DNA from 3 places in the Solitalea lacus genome. Region 2 is predicted to be linked to each of the others. Evidence: riboswitches for the same ligand, from Rfam matches in the RefSeq annotation. Region 2 holds a riboswitch; each other region holds the start of a gene.

Region 1 (5,464 bases), 1.6 Mb from region 2:
TACTTCATTGACCTTGATTGCCACTCGTTTTCCAGGAAAGGTGTCTTTTTCAACCTCTTTCGGGATAGAGGATCAGGTTATTACTGATGCCATTTTTAGGTCAAAGGCAGCTATTGATATATTTACCCTCGATACAGGCCGTTTATTTAATGAAACTTACGAAGTTTATTCAAGAACTGTAGCTCGTTATAAACTTTCTATTACTCCATATTATCCAAATCAGGACGAAATTCAGCAGTTTGTTCTTAATAAGGGCATCAATGCTTTTTACGAATCGGTTGAAAATCGGAAAGAGTGCTGCCGTATTCGAAAAATAGAACCTTTGAAAAAAGCATTAGCGGGAACCGAAGTTTGGATTACTGGCGTTAGAGCTGAGCAATCAGAAAATAGGAAAGGTTTTCATCTGTTTGAATACGATCATGGATTTAACCTTATAAAATTTAATCCACTTCTAAATTGGACAGAAAAAGAAGTATTTGAGTATGTTAAGAAGAATGCCGTGCCATATAATCCTTTACATGATAAAGGTTTTGTAAGTATTGGCTGTCAGCCTTGTACCCGGGCCATAGAACCAGGAGAAGATCCGAGAGCCGGTCGTTGGTGGTGGGAAGATTCAAAGAAAGAATGCGGACTGCATACACAGTAATAGCTATAGTCCATGGTTTATGCATTACCCATGGTTTAAATTGATTTAGTGTTTTATTTTTCTGTGGACTGTACCTTGGTCTATAGACTCAAATGTAAAAATATGAATAACCATTTAAAGACATTAGAAGAAGAATCGATATATATTTTGCGCGAAGTGGCAGCGCAATTTGAACGTCCAGCCTTATTATTTTCAGGAGGTAAAGACTCCATTACCCTTGTGCATTTAGCTAGAAAAGCCTTCTTTCCGGCAAAGTTCCCATTTCCATTGGTCCATATTGATACCGGGCACAATTTTGAGGAAACCATTGTATTCAGAGACTGGCTGGTGAATAAAGTTGGGGCTCAGTTAATAGTGGGCTCTGTTCAGGAAAGTATTGATCAAAAGAAAGTGGCTGAAGAAACAGGTAAATATGCCAGCAGAAATGCCCTGCAAACGGTTACATTACTCGATACCATTGAGAAGCACAAATTTGATGCTTGTATTGGTGGAGCCCGTAGGGATGAGGAAAAAGCCCGCGCTAAGGAACGTATTTTCTCTGTACGCGATGATTTTGGTCAGTGGGATCCAAAACGTCAACGCCCTGAGATTTGGAATCATTTAAATGGAATGATCAATTTTGGTGAAAACGTACGCGTGTTTCCAATTAGCAATTGGACAGAACTGGATGTTTGGAGCTATATCAAACAAGAAAATATGGAGTTACCAAGCATCTACTTTACTCATAAAAGAGAAGTATTTGAGCGTGATGGTTTGATTTTTCCTGCTTCTCCTTACATCAACATGGATGGCGAAGCAATTTTTGAAACTGATGTTCGTTTCCGTACCGTAGGAGACATGAGTTGTACTGCTGCAGTGCTCTCAACAGCTGATAATGTGGACGATATCATCACAGAAATTAAGGCCTCTACTATTTCTGAACGTGGAGCTCGTTTCGATGATAAACGTTCAGAGGCTGCAATGGAGAAACGCAAGCTGGCAGGATATTTTTAAGAGATAAGAATTTAGAAGTAAAAATTTAGGAAATGTTAAAATGGGTGAACGAATGTGATATGTGTATAGAGGCTATAAATCGGTTCACCAATAACAGATAATCGATAACAGAGGACATAATATGGAATTACTGAAATTTTCGACTGCAGGAAGTGTAGATGATGGCAAAAGCACTTTAATAGGTCGTTTATTATATGATACGAACTCACTTACTACTGACCAAATTCAGGCAGTAGAGGCTGCAAGTAAACGTAAAGGGTTTGATTACCTTGATCTTTCTTTGCTTACCGACGGCTTAAGCGCCGAACGGGAACAAGGAATTACGATTGATGTGGCACATATCTATTTCAATACGGATAATCGCAAGTTTATTATTGCCGATACTCCGGGCCACGTCGAATATACGCGTAACATGGTTACCGGATCTTCGAATTCGCAGCTTTCCATTATTTTGATAGATGCTCGTAAAGGAGTAATTGAGCAAACACATCGACATTTTTTCATTGCCAATCTGCTGCAAATTCCGGAAGTAGTGGTTTGTGTAAATAAAATGGATTTGGTGGATTATTCTCAGGAGGTTTTTAATAAGATTCGTGAGGAATTTGAGCAGTTTGTGAAAGGATTTGACCGTTTGCATCAAAATTTAACATTCATACCGGCTTCATCGTTAAAAGGGGATAATATTGTAAATCCTTCAGAAAGCATGACATGGTACAAAGGACCTACCTTGTTAGCGTATCTTGAAAATGTTCAGGTAAATCAAGACATTAATACTAAAGATGCACGTTTTCCGGTACAGTACGTAATTCGTCCCCAATCAGAAGAGTTTCATGACTATCGTGGTTATGCAGGAAGGGTAGTAAGTGGCCAATTAAGTGTGGGAGATGAAGTGGTGGCACTGCCATCAAACTTAAAGTCTAAAATAAAACAAATTACCACGTTTGATGGTAATTTTGAAACAGTTGGCGCAAAACAATCCGTTACGCTTTTACTGGAAGATGAAATTGATATAACCAGAGGTAACCTGATTACGAAAGTCGGTAACGAGCCGAAGACGGATAAAGAATTTATAGCTCAGATTTGCTGGATGGATACAACTCCTTCGGTACCAGGTGGAAAATACATTATACAGCACAGTAATAATCGTGTTAAAGCGATGCTTCGTGATGTGGATTTCATTGTAAATACAAGTACACTTGAAAAAGATACAGAACGTAAGCAGTTAAAGTTAAATGATATTGCTCAGGTTCAGGTGAAAACTGCCCAACCGCTATTTTTTGATGCTTATGAGCAAAACAAAGCTAATGGTTCATTTATTATTATAGATGAAGGCAGCAAAAATACAGTGGCTGCCGGAATAATTTTGTAGTAGATAGGGATTATGAGTAAAGATGTAAGAAAGAATAGAAAGTTTGATTTACTTAATTCCCATCTTTGCTTTTTGATCTAATATCTTTGTTCTAAATTAAAACTATGAATATTAAACTCGAACGTAGGAATAACGCATATCATTTCGAAGCTGTTAATGAACAGGGAAATGTGTTAAGTATGGATGCAAACCCTGCAATTGGTGGCGAAAATAAAGGGTTTAGGCCAATGGAAACTCTTTTGGCAGGTTTAGGCGGCTGCAGTGCAATTGATGTGATTTCAATTTTAACCAAACAAAAAGAACCAATTCAAGACTTAAAAATCAGTATTGATGCAAAACGTATTGAAGGAGAGGTGCCTTCTTTATTTGAAGTAATTAATGTTGAATATCATTTCTTTGGTGAATTAAGTATCGAAAAAATTGAACGGGCACTGGCTTTAACGTATGATAAGTATTGTTCGGTAGCACAAATTTTAGGTAAATCGGCTAAGCTAAATTATACCTATAAGTTGAATTAATAGACTTCTTAACCCGTATTGAAATCCGGGGAAAATATAACCGAAACCCATGGCTTAAACCATGGGTTTTGTTTATCAATATATTAAGACCACTAAAAATAGTGTTTGCAGTTTAGAATAAGGCTCTTATCTTTGCAACACATTGAATTACCTCTTAGCATTCCACTAAGTACTGTAATTCTTATAAAGAAGAGGCGAGAGAACAGGCTCATTGACCCTCTGGCAACCGCCCAATACGGAAAGGTGCCAAATCCTGCCCAAGCTATTGTTTTGGCTTGGGAACTATAAAAATTACAAGATCATGAATCTAATAATAGTCTTAACTTTCAGGAAACTTAATATTCGTTTGTCATTGACAAATCGAAATATGTTTGCTTTTCAGTTTCTCATTCAGTCATTTTTTTATCCAAAAAATTTTTAGCCCATGTCTAATTTCGAAACCAACGCTATTCGTATTCAAGCAGAACGCTCAGGAGCCAAAGAACATTCAGTGCCATTGTACCTTACATCGAGTTATAAATTTGATGATGCAGAAGACATGCGTGCACTGTTTGCAAATGAGCGCGAAGGAAATATCTACAGCCGTTATTCAAATCCAAATACTTCGGAGTTAATTGAGAAAATGGCAGTTTTAGAAGGTGCAGAAGCCGGATGGGCCACTGCAACGGGGATGGCTGCTATTTTTACCACTTTTGCGGCGTTTTTAAAATCTGGTGATCATGTATTATCGAGCCGTTCTGTATTTGGTTCAACTCACCAGTTATTGGTAAACGTATTTCCTAAATGGGGTGTAACGTCAACTTATGCAGATTTAGATAAAACAGATGAATGGGAATCTTTAATTCAGCCAAATACCAAACTGATTTTTGTAGAAACGCCTTCAAACCCTGGGATCGATATTATTGATCTTGAATGGTTAGGTAATTTTGCAAAAAAGCATAAAGCAATTTTAGTTGTCGATAACTGCTTTGCTACTCCATATCTGCAACAACCAATTAAATACGGAGCCCACCTTTCTATTCACTCTGCTACTAAATATATTGATGGTCAGGGACGTACATTAGGGGGCTTGATTTTAGGCAGCAAAGAATTGATCACTGAAATAGAGGCATTTGCCCGTCATTCAGGGCCGGCCATGTCACCATTCAATGCGTGGGTTTTATCTAAAAGTTTGGAAACTTTAGCTGTTCGTATGGATCGTCATTGCGAAAATGCCCTTAAAGTTGCAGAATTCTTAGAATCAAATCAGGAAATAGAAGTAGTGAAATACCCTTTGCTAAAATCACATCCTCAATACGAAATCGCCAAAAAACAAATGCGCGCAGGAGGGGGGATTGTGACTTTTGTGGTTAAAGGTGGCTATGATCGCGCAAGCAAATTTATGGATGCCTTAAAGATGTTCTCTATTTCTGCTAATTTAGGCGATACACGTTCTATTGCCACACATCCGGCTTCAAGTACACACTCCAAATTGAGTGAAGAAGAACGCCAACAAGTTGGAATTAGCCAGGGTACAATACGTGTTTCCATAGGTCTTGAACATATTGATGACATATTAGCTGATATTAAACAAGCCCTGGAGCTTACAAAGCTTGCGCTTGCATAGAAATTCTTTCAAATTCAGATAACTCTGTAAAATCCCGAAAGTAAAAGCTTTCGGGATTTTTAATTCTCCCCCGAAAAATCCCGGGTTTGGTATAATACCTTAGGATCGTTATCCACTTCAATAAATAGTTAAAAAAACATTTACAATACTCTACTTATTCTGTAGATTTTATATATATTTGTCTTGTAAAGAAATTTATATGGAAAGCAAATATATAATACACTATCAGTTTACCTGTTGTAGTTAACTGTCAAAACAAAACAGTTGATTTTGCTCATTAGCAAATCAGTTTAATATTCAAATTTTTCAACTAAACTAACACTTAATAGAAT
Region 2 (5,464 bases):
ACTGAGAGACGATTATGGTCTATGGGGTATCGCATTTTTAGCTCCGATACTGATCACTATTCCGCTCGCTTGCATTTTGGCAACCCGTTTTTACCACAATAAAGGAAAAATACTAGGTCATTTTATGATCGCGATAGCTTTTTGGTCAGCGTTGATTTACATCTTCAAGTCCTCATTAATTCATTTAATTTCTTAACAGTTGGGCCAATTTTAACATTTCCGCCCGTTTTGTTTAAAACTTTAGCACTTCAGTTACTTGGTTTATTAACCAAACGTTGATACTTTCAACTTTTTATTGTTAAAAGTTAGACCTATTTTAGGCCCCAGAATAGCACAGATACGAAACAAGCCTTTAAGCCATTTGTATTAACTTTTCTTTTGTATAAATGCTTTAGGGCGATAAAAAACTAATCATACGCACATGAAATTTATTGTTTCAACAAGTACCTTATTAAAACAATTACAAGCAATCAGCGGAGCGCTGAGCAGTAATACAGTTTTACCAATTTTGGAGAACTTTTTATTTGAAATTAACGATGGTACTCTTACTGTTTCGGCTACCGATTTACAAACTTCAATGACCACTAGCTTACCAGTTGAAGCAAAAGAAAACGGTAAAATCGCCATTCCTTCGCGTATTTTACTAGACACGCTGAAAACCTTGCCTGAACAACCGGTAACTTTCACTATCGATAATAACTCGTTTGCCGTTGAAATTAACGCCGGTGATGGTAAATATAAATTGGCAGGTGAAAACGGAGATGATTTTCCTAAAATTCCTGTGGTTGAAAATGCTAACACTATTTCAATTACCGCCTCTGTACTTGCCGAAGCAATTAGCAAAACTTTGTTTGCTGTATCAAATGATGAGTTACGCCCGGCGATGACTGGGGTTTACTGTCAATTAACGCCGTCCAACATTACCTTTGTTGCTACGGATGCACACAAATTGGTTCGCTACCGTCGCTCAGATACACAAGCCGAATCAGCATCATCTTTTATTTTGCCTAAAAAGGCCTTGAACTTATTGAAAAGTTCATTACCGGCAGAAGATGTGGCTGTACAAATTGACTACAACAACAGCAGTGCATTTTTCCGTTTTAATAGCATCAGCTTAATTTGTCGCTTAATTGACGAGCGCTACCCTGATTACGAAGCGGTTATACCTCAAAACAACCCAAATAAGTTAACCATTGAGCGCGCTCAGTTTTTAAGTTCATTGAAACGCGTGGTAATCTATGCGAACAAAACTACCCACCAGGTACGTTTAAAAATTTCAGGGAGCGAACTAAACATTTCTTCAGAAGACTTAGACTTTTCAAACGAAGCTTACGAGCGCTTAACCTGTCAGTACAATGGTGAAGATTTAGAAATTGGCTTTAACGCTCGCTTTTTAATTGAGATGTTAAACAACCTTGACTGCCAGGAGGTAATTCTCGAAATGTCAACTCCTAACCGTGCAGGCATCCTCTTCCCTACTAACCAGGAAGAAAATGAGGATGTATTAATGCTGGTTATGCCAGTTATGTTAAATACTTATGCATAAATTAAAGAATTTTAATACTACAAAAAGCGGCTGTTTCATTTGATCTGAAACAGCCGCTTTTTGTTTTCCACAATAAATTCAATCCAAAATAAATTTGGAATTCTGAAAACCATAAACTTATCTTTGACCTTCGAATTACTTCTTTGCTTTTCTGAGCAACTGGAATTCTTATACAGAAGAGGCGAGAGAACAGGCTCTGTGACCCTCTGGCAACCCCCAAACTGGAAAGGTGCCACTTCCTGCCCCTTTGGGGAGATATAAAAGTTACAGCAAATGAAACAAACACTTCAACTTTTATTAGTTCGCATTAACAAAGCCATTATTTCGCTAGAAATAACGCATTTTTCGTTAACCAGTAACTACAATGATTATCATTCTTCAAATTATTGAGGGTTTATCATTTAAAATTACAGGTAGAAAATATTGGTAATGTAAAAACGATGATAACATCATCCTGTAACTAATAGAGCAAATAGAATTGAACAAAGAGCTTTTTTGAGAATAGATAATTAAGTTAAATTAATCAAGCATCCGAGGTTTCTAATTTCAGATACTTGTTTTTAGTGAAGAATAGCATTGATGATTCAGAAATTTACGTATAACAACCCATTTGAATTAGAATCTGGGGCTGTATTATCCCAAATAGACATTACTTATTTCAGTACAGGAAAATTAAACCGAGAAAAAGACAATGTTATTTGGATATGCCATGCATTAACTGCTAATGCCGATGTAAGTGATTGGTGGAGTGGAGTGGTTGGTCCTGGAAAAGTTTTCGATCCTGAACAGCATTATATTATTTGTGCAAATATTTTAGGCTCTTGTTACGGCACAACAGGCCCTTTATCAATTAATCCTGAAACCGGAACAGCTTATTATCATACCTTTCCGCAGGTAACAACCCGGGACATGGCACGAGCTCATGATATTTTAAGGAAGCATCTTGAAATTGATCAAATTCATACTGTAATCGGTGGTTCAGTGGGTGGCCAACAAGCTATGGAATGGGCTATAGAACAACCTGATTTAATTAAGAACCTATTTTTAATTGCTACCAATGCATTCCATTCTCCGTGGGGCATAGCGTTCAATGAAAGTCAGCGTTTAGCCATTACAGCCGACTCAACATGGAAAAACAACAGTCCTGATGCTGGATTGGCGGGCATGAAAGCAGCGCGTTCTATGGCCCTATTAAGCTATCGCCATTATGATGCATACAAGATCACTCAAAAAGAGGCTGACATTAATAAAATTGATGATTATAAAGCAAGTTCTTACCAGGCTTACCAGGGTGATAAACTAGTGAAACGCTTCAACGCATTTTCCTATTGGCACCTAAGTAAAGCTATGGACTCACACAATGTTGGACGCTGCCGTGGAGGAGTTGAATTGGCACTATCAAAAATCAAGGCTAAGACACTTAGCGTTGGAATAAGTTCTGATTTATTATTCCCACCAGGTGAGCAAAAGTTTCTGGCTCAACATATAAACAACGCCAAGTATGTCGAAATTGATTCCTTCTTTGGGCACGATGGGTTCTTAATAGAATGGGAACAACTAGATAAAATTATTTCTAATTTCTACTCGTCCGTAGTAAATATTTAGTCGTTTAAAATCCCCTTTCGTGCGGTTTTTAATTAAAATAACCTATCAAAAACCGCATGAATTTAATGAAGAAACATCAGATAAATCCATAAAAAATTAATATCAGGTTTTATGCCTAAAGGATCACAGTTTTTATATCTTTGCATCGGCGGAATAGAACTAAAACACAATAGCTTAATTTTTAAAATGTAGTTTGCATTTTAAATTAATACCTCTATATTTGCAGTCCTTTTAGAAAAGAGTTTAATAATATCATGGCAAATCATAAATCAGCGATAAAAAGAATTCGTGCTAACGCAACTAAACGTTTAAGAAACCGTTACCAGGCTAAAACTACTCGTAACGCTATCAAAAAATTACGTGGAATGAACAGTAAAGCAGAAGCTACTGAACTTTACAGAAAAGTTTCTTCTATGTTAGATCGTTTAGCTAAGAAAAACGTTATTCACAAAAACAAAGCTGCTAACAACAAATCTAAGTTAGCTAAGTTTGTAAGCAAATTAAGCTAGTCAATAATTTTGACTTACGATATACATAAAAGCTTAATCCTTTAGGATTGAGCTTTTTGTGTTCCAATATTCTCCTGACATCCTCTTCCCTTTCAAAATCACCTTTACATTTATTTTAGTGTAATATTTTACATACCGTCAAGGTTTTGTATACATTCTTTATATGAATTTCTAAATTAGCGGCATAATTTAACCTTCAATTTAATCTATTTAATTTATATGAAAAAAAGGCTAATTGGAGCTATTGCTCTCTTTTGGGGCTTCAGCTCATCTATTTATGCCCAAAAAGTTGAGTTCACAGAGTATGATCTTGACAATGGCTTACATGTAATTTTACATAAAGACAATTCTGCGCCAGTTGTTACAGTTTCAGTAATGTACCATGTAGGTTCAAAGAACGAAGTTGTTGGCCGCACCGGGTTTGCCCATTTCTTTGAACACTTGTTATTTGAAGGCTCAGATAACATTAAGCGGGGTGAGTTCATGAAAATTGTTTCACAGGCTGGTGGACAAAACAATGCTAACACAACCCAAGATCGTACCTATTATTATGAAGTGTTACCTTCAAATGAGCTGGAAACAGGCTTATGGCTCGAATCAGAGCGCATGTTTCACCCGGTAATTAATGATATAGGGGTTAAAACACAAAACGAAGTTGTAAAAGAGGAAAAGCGCCTGCGAGTTGACAACCAGCCATATGGACGCTTTGCAGAGGAAGTATTTAAACGTTTATTTACTAATCATCCTTACCATTGGCAAACTATCGGATCAATGGCAGATCTAGACGCAGCCAAACTGGATGAGTTCAAAGCTTTCTTCAAAAAGTTTTATGCCCCTAACAATGCCTGCTTGATAATTGCGGGAGACTTTGAAACAGAAAAAACCAAGAAACTTATTAATGCATATTTTTCGGCAGTTCCCAAAGGTACAGCTATAATGCAACCACAAGTTACTGAAGCCCCAATCTCTAAACCTATTATTGACAGCGTCTATGATGCTAACATTCAATTGCCGGCTATTATTACTGCGTATCGTGTTCCTGGTATGAAAACCAGAGACTCCTATGTTTTAAATATGATTTCGACTATTTTATCAGAAGGAGGAAGCTCTCGCTTGTATAAAAAAATGGTTGACGACAAGAAAAATGCCTTACAAGTTGGTGCATTTAATTACTCATTAGAAGATTATGGTGCATATATTACTTATGCCCTGCCTAATAACAATACGAGTCTTAATGATTTGTTAAAGGATATAGATGAGGAAGTTAAAAAGATACAAAACGAATTAGTTTCGGAAAGGGATTTTGAAAAGCTGCGCAACATTATGGAAAACAATTTTGTTAGTGCCAACAAAGGAGTAGAAGGCATTGCCAACAACCTTGCTGACGCATACACTTTCCACAAAAACACCAACTTGATCAATACTGAAATTGATATTTATCGTTCTATTACACGCGAAGAAATTAGGGATGTGGCTAAAAAATACTTAAGCCCTAATCAACGCGTATTATTGTATTATTTACCAAAAAGCACCCAATAATTATTTAGAACTGACAAAATCATGAAAAAGATATTTTTGAGTACAGCTGTAATTGCTTTAATCTGTACCTCAGTTATTGCACAAACAATTGATCGTAGCAGAAAACCAGCTGCAGGGCCTGCTCCGGTAATAAATTTAGGTAAACCTCAAACATTTACTTTACCAAACGGAATAAAAGTATTATTGGTAGAAGATCATAAATTGCCTAAAGTTTCTGTAACACTTTCTTTTAACCGCATACCTAAAGTTGAAGGCGCTAAAGCAG
Region 3 (5,464 bases), 1.3 Mb from region 2:
AGTACTGCTCACCGGAGCCCAATTGCCCCAAACCGAGCAGATTTATAATGCATTAAGCTCAGGTCAGTATACAGTTTTTTTAGCTGATACGAGTGATCTAACAGGAGATTTTTTTGTTCAAATCCCTCTATACTCAGATAGTGCTTTTGCACATAAAATATTAAAATTGTGTCTCGACAATGAGTTCAAGGTTGTCATTCCACAAATACCTGCTGAAATAAAGGCCTTGGCACCTGCAAAAACACTATTTGCCGAATACGGAATTGCTCTAATTTGCCCTGACAAGCGAATTAATGATCTGCTTTCAGATCTTAGCCTTTTATATACAACACTGCAAGAAGAAAAAGTTTCCGTTCCAGCCTTTAGGAAAGTGGAAAATGTCGAAAACTTTGCTCCGGCGATGTTGCAATTAGGTTATCCTTCAAAAAAAATAAAAGTAGAACCTGTTAATGCTGCAAAACCAACGGATTTTCGAATTGTAGACGATACTGTTAATACATATGGTCTATTATTTCCCGATCCTGAACTTCCTTTAATTAGCTACACTCATCTTTCCAAATTGATTGCTGCTGATAATTTTCCACCACTTGTGTTTTCTGAATTTGAGAATGGAGTTGAATTAACTTATTCTGCAGATTTCTCGAACGGTGTATTACAAACTAAATCAACAGAAGAGGTTGATTTGATTAAGTCGTTAGCAGTGGGCATTGCTTCAATATTAAAACTAAACGGAAATTTCAGATTTAGCTTTGTTCAAGCTGCAAAGGGGTTTAATTTGATCAAATTAAATTGGAACCTTCCTGAAACCGATAAACTATTAACTTTTATAAATAACGAACTACAGAAACTGGATTAAGATGCAGGAGTTGATTGATAAATACCCGACTAAAACCACCTTTATTTTTGAATTAGACAATGTAATTTTTCCGGCAAAGGATTATGACTTACAGGTTTACTACCTTTTTGGTCAGTTTATGGAATTTACCTTACCGGGAATTCATGAAAGTAAACGGATTTTAGATTTTCTGGTATTAAAACATGGAACTATGCCTCGTGCTGAACTGATAGATACTACAATTGAACATTTTGCCATACCACCTGATCTTAAAGAGAATTTCGAACGTTTATTCAAAATTGCACGTTTGCCATTAAAGTTATTGATGTTCAAGCAAACACTTGAGTTTATGCAAACGCTGGTAACCGACCGTAAGCGATTGTTTATTTTAGCTGAAGGAGAAGTAGAGGAGGAGTTGAACAAAATAAAGCAAATTGAATGGAACGGACTGGAAAATTACCTGAAAGTTTATTTTATTGAAGAATCAGAAGGCAAAAACTTTCACTCCACCTTTGATAGGCTAGTGAACGAAAACCAATTGTCAACAGAAGAACTTCTTTGGGTATCAAATCAAAAGATTGAAGTCCCAGGCATAACTGTATTACCGGTATCAGATCTGGTTAAAGTTTAATTTAATATTCGTTAAAGAAAGCAGAAACAAGAAAATTGTACTTGATTTCTTCTTTTTTTAAAATTCTATTTGCATGGCATTTGTAAAACCCTTTACTTTGCGGCAGTAAAAGTTCTTTAAAATTCTTATCCAGAAAGACGGAGGGACAGGCCCTGTGAAGTCTTAGCAACCTTAATGATCTTGCATTAAAAGGTGCTAATTCCTGTGACACAATTAGTTGATGTCATGAAGATAAGCTAGTAGAATATTCCTATTCAATATTTTTCCTCCCTTGCCTTCTTGTACAAACTTAACCTGTCATAGATAATATTGACTTTTTGCGTATTTGCCTCATAATCCTTTTTCGGCATCAGAATTAAAACCTTTTACAGCTAACTTTTTGCTGACAAACAATTATGAGTACAAAAATTAAATTAGGTTTATTTGGATTTGGCTGTGTGGGCCAGGGTTTATACAATGTTTTAAACCAAACAGAAGGGATTAAAGCAGAGATTGTTAAAATTTGTGTTAAAAACCCAAACAAAAAAAGAAGCTTACCTGCTGAATATTTCTCTTTTGACAAAAATGATATTCTTTTTAACGAGGATATTAACGTTGTTGTTGAGATGATTGATGATCCAGAAGCTGCATTTGAAATTGTTAAAACAGCTTTGAAAAGCGGTAAAGCAGTTGTTTCAGCCAACAAAAAAATGATTGCTGACAATTTTGATGAGCTATATGAATTACAAAAACAATACAACGCACCATTGTTGTATGAAGCTTCTGCTTGTGCGAGTATTCCAATCATAAGAAATCTTGAAGAATACTATGACAATGACCTTTTAGGCGCTGTGGAAGGTATTTTTAACGGATCAACCAATTATATTTTAACCAAGATTTTTAAAGATAATATTGATTTCTCAACTGCTTTAAAACAGGCTCAGGAAATCGGTTTTGCGGAAACAGACCCAACCCTTGACGTTGAAGCCTATGATCCTAAATACAAGTTATGTATTATTTTGGCTCACACATTCGGTTTGTTTGTAAAACCTGAAGAAGTGTTCAACTACGGAATTCAAAATTTGTCAACCTTCGACATTCAGTACGCCAATGAAAAAGGCTATAAAATTAAATTGGTTGCTTTTTGCCGTAAGGTGGAAAACAAAATTGTAGCAGGCGTTCTTCCTCGTTTTATTAAGCCGGATAACAAGCTTTTCAATATTGAAAATGAATATAACGGCATTTTGGTAGAAAGTGCTTTCACCGAATCTCAGTTTTTTGCCGGAAAAGGCGCAGGAAGTAATCCAACTGGTTCAGCAGTATTATCAGACATTTCGGCCTTAACTTATAACTATAAATACGAGTACAAGAAGCACAACAGATCTGCTAAAGTTGAATTAACAAATGACTTTACAATAGATCTGTACGTTAGATATTCAACGGCTAATCCTATCGATATTAGTTTATTTTCCAACATTAAAGAGTCATACTCTAATCATGAGTCGGCTTACATAGTGGGAACTATTAATTTTGCAGAGTTACGCCGCTCAGATTTATTGAAACGCAAGGACATTAACCTTATTGTTGCTTCAGATGCCAAATTTGAAGTCATTCAAAATAGTATACAAAGCAAAAGTCAAGAGCTTGTATCGGCCTAATTTAGAAAGTTTTATAAATAAAAAAATGCCCGTCCAACAGTTTTGTTGAGCGGGCATTTTTATTTATATTCAATTCTCTAACACTAGCTTACACTAACTTAAAAACACCCACATGCAATGGAAGCAACAGCCGAATTAATCAAAGCCATCGAATCTAATGAAAAATCAACAGTTGAACGTTTAATTAACTCTGAACCTGAACTGGCAAGCTCAACACTTTCGTCGGGTTTATCTGCCTTGCTATTAGCATCCTATTATAGGCATAAGGAGTTAATTGATATACTATTGAGCAATAGGGTTCAAATTGATTTACATGAGGCATCGGCAATTGGTCGGGCTAGTTTAGCTGATGAATTGTTGGAGTGCGATCCGTTTTCTGTTAATTCATTCTCTGTAGATGGTTTTACACCATTAGGTTATGCTTGCTATTTTGATCATTATGAAACAGCCAAACTGCTGATTGAATGCGGGGCCAATGTAAACTTAGCTTCAAACAACGAATTTAAAGTAGCGCCAATTCATTCGGCCGTTGCCTGTCAAAGTATAGAAATTACTCAACTACTGATAGAGCACCGAGCCAATGTAAATGTTGCACAAATACGGGGAGTAACACCACTGCACACGGCAGCGCACTCAGGAAACCAAAAACTTGTTGAAATTTTAATAGAAGCCGGCGCCGATAAAGAGGCCCAAACCGATGATGGCCGAACACCTTTTGAAATGGCCGTTGAGAAAAAGCATAAAACTCTCAAACGCTACTTAGTGTAGCCTACATTTCCCAGATATTACTTCTCCTACGTTGTTTAAGGTATATACGTACGTCTAAAACCAAAGCTGCAAAAAGGTAAAAAATGATTGGAAAACCTACGGCAATAAATGAGGAGTAAATAAAAAACAAACGAAGTTTTGAGGTTGAAATATTAAATTTTTCAGCAATGTAGCTGCAAACGCCAAAAGAACGACGTTCAAAAAAGCAGATTATTCGTTGTAGCATTTCATTAAAATATTTACACCATTAGCGCAATTTAAGCATTTTTTCTTATCGCAATAAATGGTTTTGAAATGTAATAACGCTTTAGTTTGCCCTCCATTATGTGGAGGTAAATTAAAAGTTTGAAAAAAGCCATGTAATCGTGTCGTTTTCCAAATAATAAGTTTCCATAGGGGCAATGTAATAAAGATGTTATTATACAACCATTGGTGTTGTTTTTGGCATCTATCAGGTATAAAAGTATTCATTATGAAAAGAATTATAATCCTGGTAATTGCTCTCATTGCGTTTGGAGGTATTCATGCAAAAGCCCAAGTATCTGTAAATGTGAACATTGGAACTCCGCCTATGTGGGCTCCATACGGATATAGCGAAGTTCGTTACTATTATTTGCCTGATGTTGCTTGTTATTATGATGTATATGATGCCCGATTTATCTACAACAACGGCCACACATGGGTAAGAGTTTCCTCATTACCAAGTCGCTATCGTGATTATGATTTATATTCCGGATATAAAGTTGTATTAGATTATCGTGGTCGTGCACCTTATGAATATTATCACTCTCACCGGTCAAGATACCCAAGAGGATATTGCGGGCCAAGGCAAATAACTTACAGAGAATATCATTCACATTATGATGATCATGGCTATAAACACAAACATGGAAAGGGACACAAAGGTCATGGCCACGGTCATCATGACGATTAAAACAAGTTTTACATCATTTTGCAGAAAGCCGGATTCACACTCCGGCTTTTCGTTTAATTTTACGTTCTCAAATTTTAAAGTATATGAGCGAAAAGACTTATTCGGTTTTTGAAAGCGAGTTACAAGTACGCCCTGATGATATTGACATGAATAATCATGTTCATAACAGTAAATATTTTGATTATGTACTGGCTGCCCGTTATGATCAGATGGAACGGTTTTATAAAATGCCGATGGAAGAGTTTTTGGCTCTTAACTATGGCTGGGTAATCAATACGGCATTTGTCGAGTATAAACGTCCGTTATTACTTGGCGACCGGTTTACTGTTAAAACCTGGATTATAAGTATTGCCAAAAAGGATTTGAAAGTAGGTTTTGAAATCTATCGGAATAAAACCGGGAAGTTATGCAGCAATGGTTGGTTTGATTACACTATGGTAAATACGAAAACCGGTAGGAGTGAGGTTATTCCTGAGTGGATTATTGAGCGGTATGCAATTTAATGATATATAGTCCGCTTGAGTTACCAAAGCGGACTATATAAACAACTGCTTATTCTTCATTTGATGCACTTGAGTCTTTTATTGTAATATTAGTAAGACGTTCAATTTCATTCATTGATCCGTCTTCCAGTCTAACAGAAATTAAATATTGGCTGT

The links. Region 2 has a riboswitch for S-adenosylmethionine ahead of L2B55_RS05895 (homoserine O-acetyltransferase family protein). Riboswitches for the same ligand answer to the same signal wherever they lie in the genome.
Region 1: it holds a riboswitch for S-adenosylmethionine, as region 2 does, so the genes downstream of both, L2B55_RS12750 (trans-sulfuration enzyme family protein) here and L2B55_RS05895 (homoserine O-acetyltransferase family protein) in region 2, are expected to answer to the same signal.
Region 3: it holds a riboswitch for S-adenosylmethionine, as region 2 does, so the genes downstream of both, L2B55_RS11480 (homoserine dehydrogenase) here and L2B55_RS05895 (homoserine O-acetyltransferase family protein) in region 2, are expected to answer to the same signal.

What each region holds. Positions count from the first base shown of each region.
Region 1 is NZ_CP091740.1:2,944,902-2,950,365, reverse strand. Features, by position in the region: gene L2B55_RS12770 (phosphoadenylyl-sulfate reductase) at 1-646, shown strand, start outside; gene cysD (sulfate adenylyltransferase subunit CysD) at 749-1,639, shown strand; gene L2B55_RS12760 (sulfate adenylyltransferase subunit 1) at 1,761-3,008, shown strand; gene L2B55_RS12755 (OsmC family protein) at 3,113-3,526, shown strand; SAM riboswitch class I at 3,705-3,817, shown strand; gene L2B55_RS12750 (trans-sulfuration enzyme family protein) at 3,951-5,132, shown strand; gene L2B55_RS12745 (TonB-dependent receptor) at 5,463-5,464, shown strand, end outside.
Region 2 is NZ_CP091740.1:1,389,800-1,395,263, reverse strand. Features, by position in the region: gene L2B55_RS05905 (hypothetical protein) at 1-196, shown strand, start outside; gene dnaN (DNA polymerase III subunit beta) at 422-1,546, shown strand; SAM riboswitch class I at 1,712-1,810, shown strand; gene L2B55_RS05895 (homoserine O-acetyltransferase family protein) at 2,126-3,151, shown strand; gene rpsT (30S ribosomal protein S20) at 3,406-3,660, shown strand; gene L2B55_RS05885 (M16 family metallopeptidase) at 3,880-5,199, shown strand; gene L2B55_RS05880 (insulinase family protein) at 5,221-5,464, shown strand, end outside.
Region 3 is NZ_CP091740.1:2,678,815-2,684,278, forward strand. Features, by position in the region: gene L2B55_RS11470 (ATP-grasp domain-containing protein) at 1-856, shown strand, start outside; gene L2B55_RS11475 (hypothetical protein) at 858-1,466, shown strand; SAM riboswitch class I at 1,589-1,704, shown strand; gene L2B55_RS11480 (homoserine dehydrogenase) at 1,862-3,103, shown strand; gene L2B55_RS11485 (ankyrin repeat domain-containing protein) at 3,221-3,871, shown strand; gene L2B55_RS11490 (PspC domain-containing protein) at 3,873-4,097, opposite strand; gene L2B55_RS11495 (hypothetical protein) at 4,344-4,805, shown strand; gene L2B55_RS11500 (acyl-CoA thioesterase) at 4,889-5,308, shown strand; gene L2B55_RS11505 (hypothetical protein) at 5,358-5,464, opposite strand, start outside.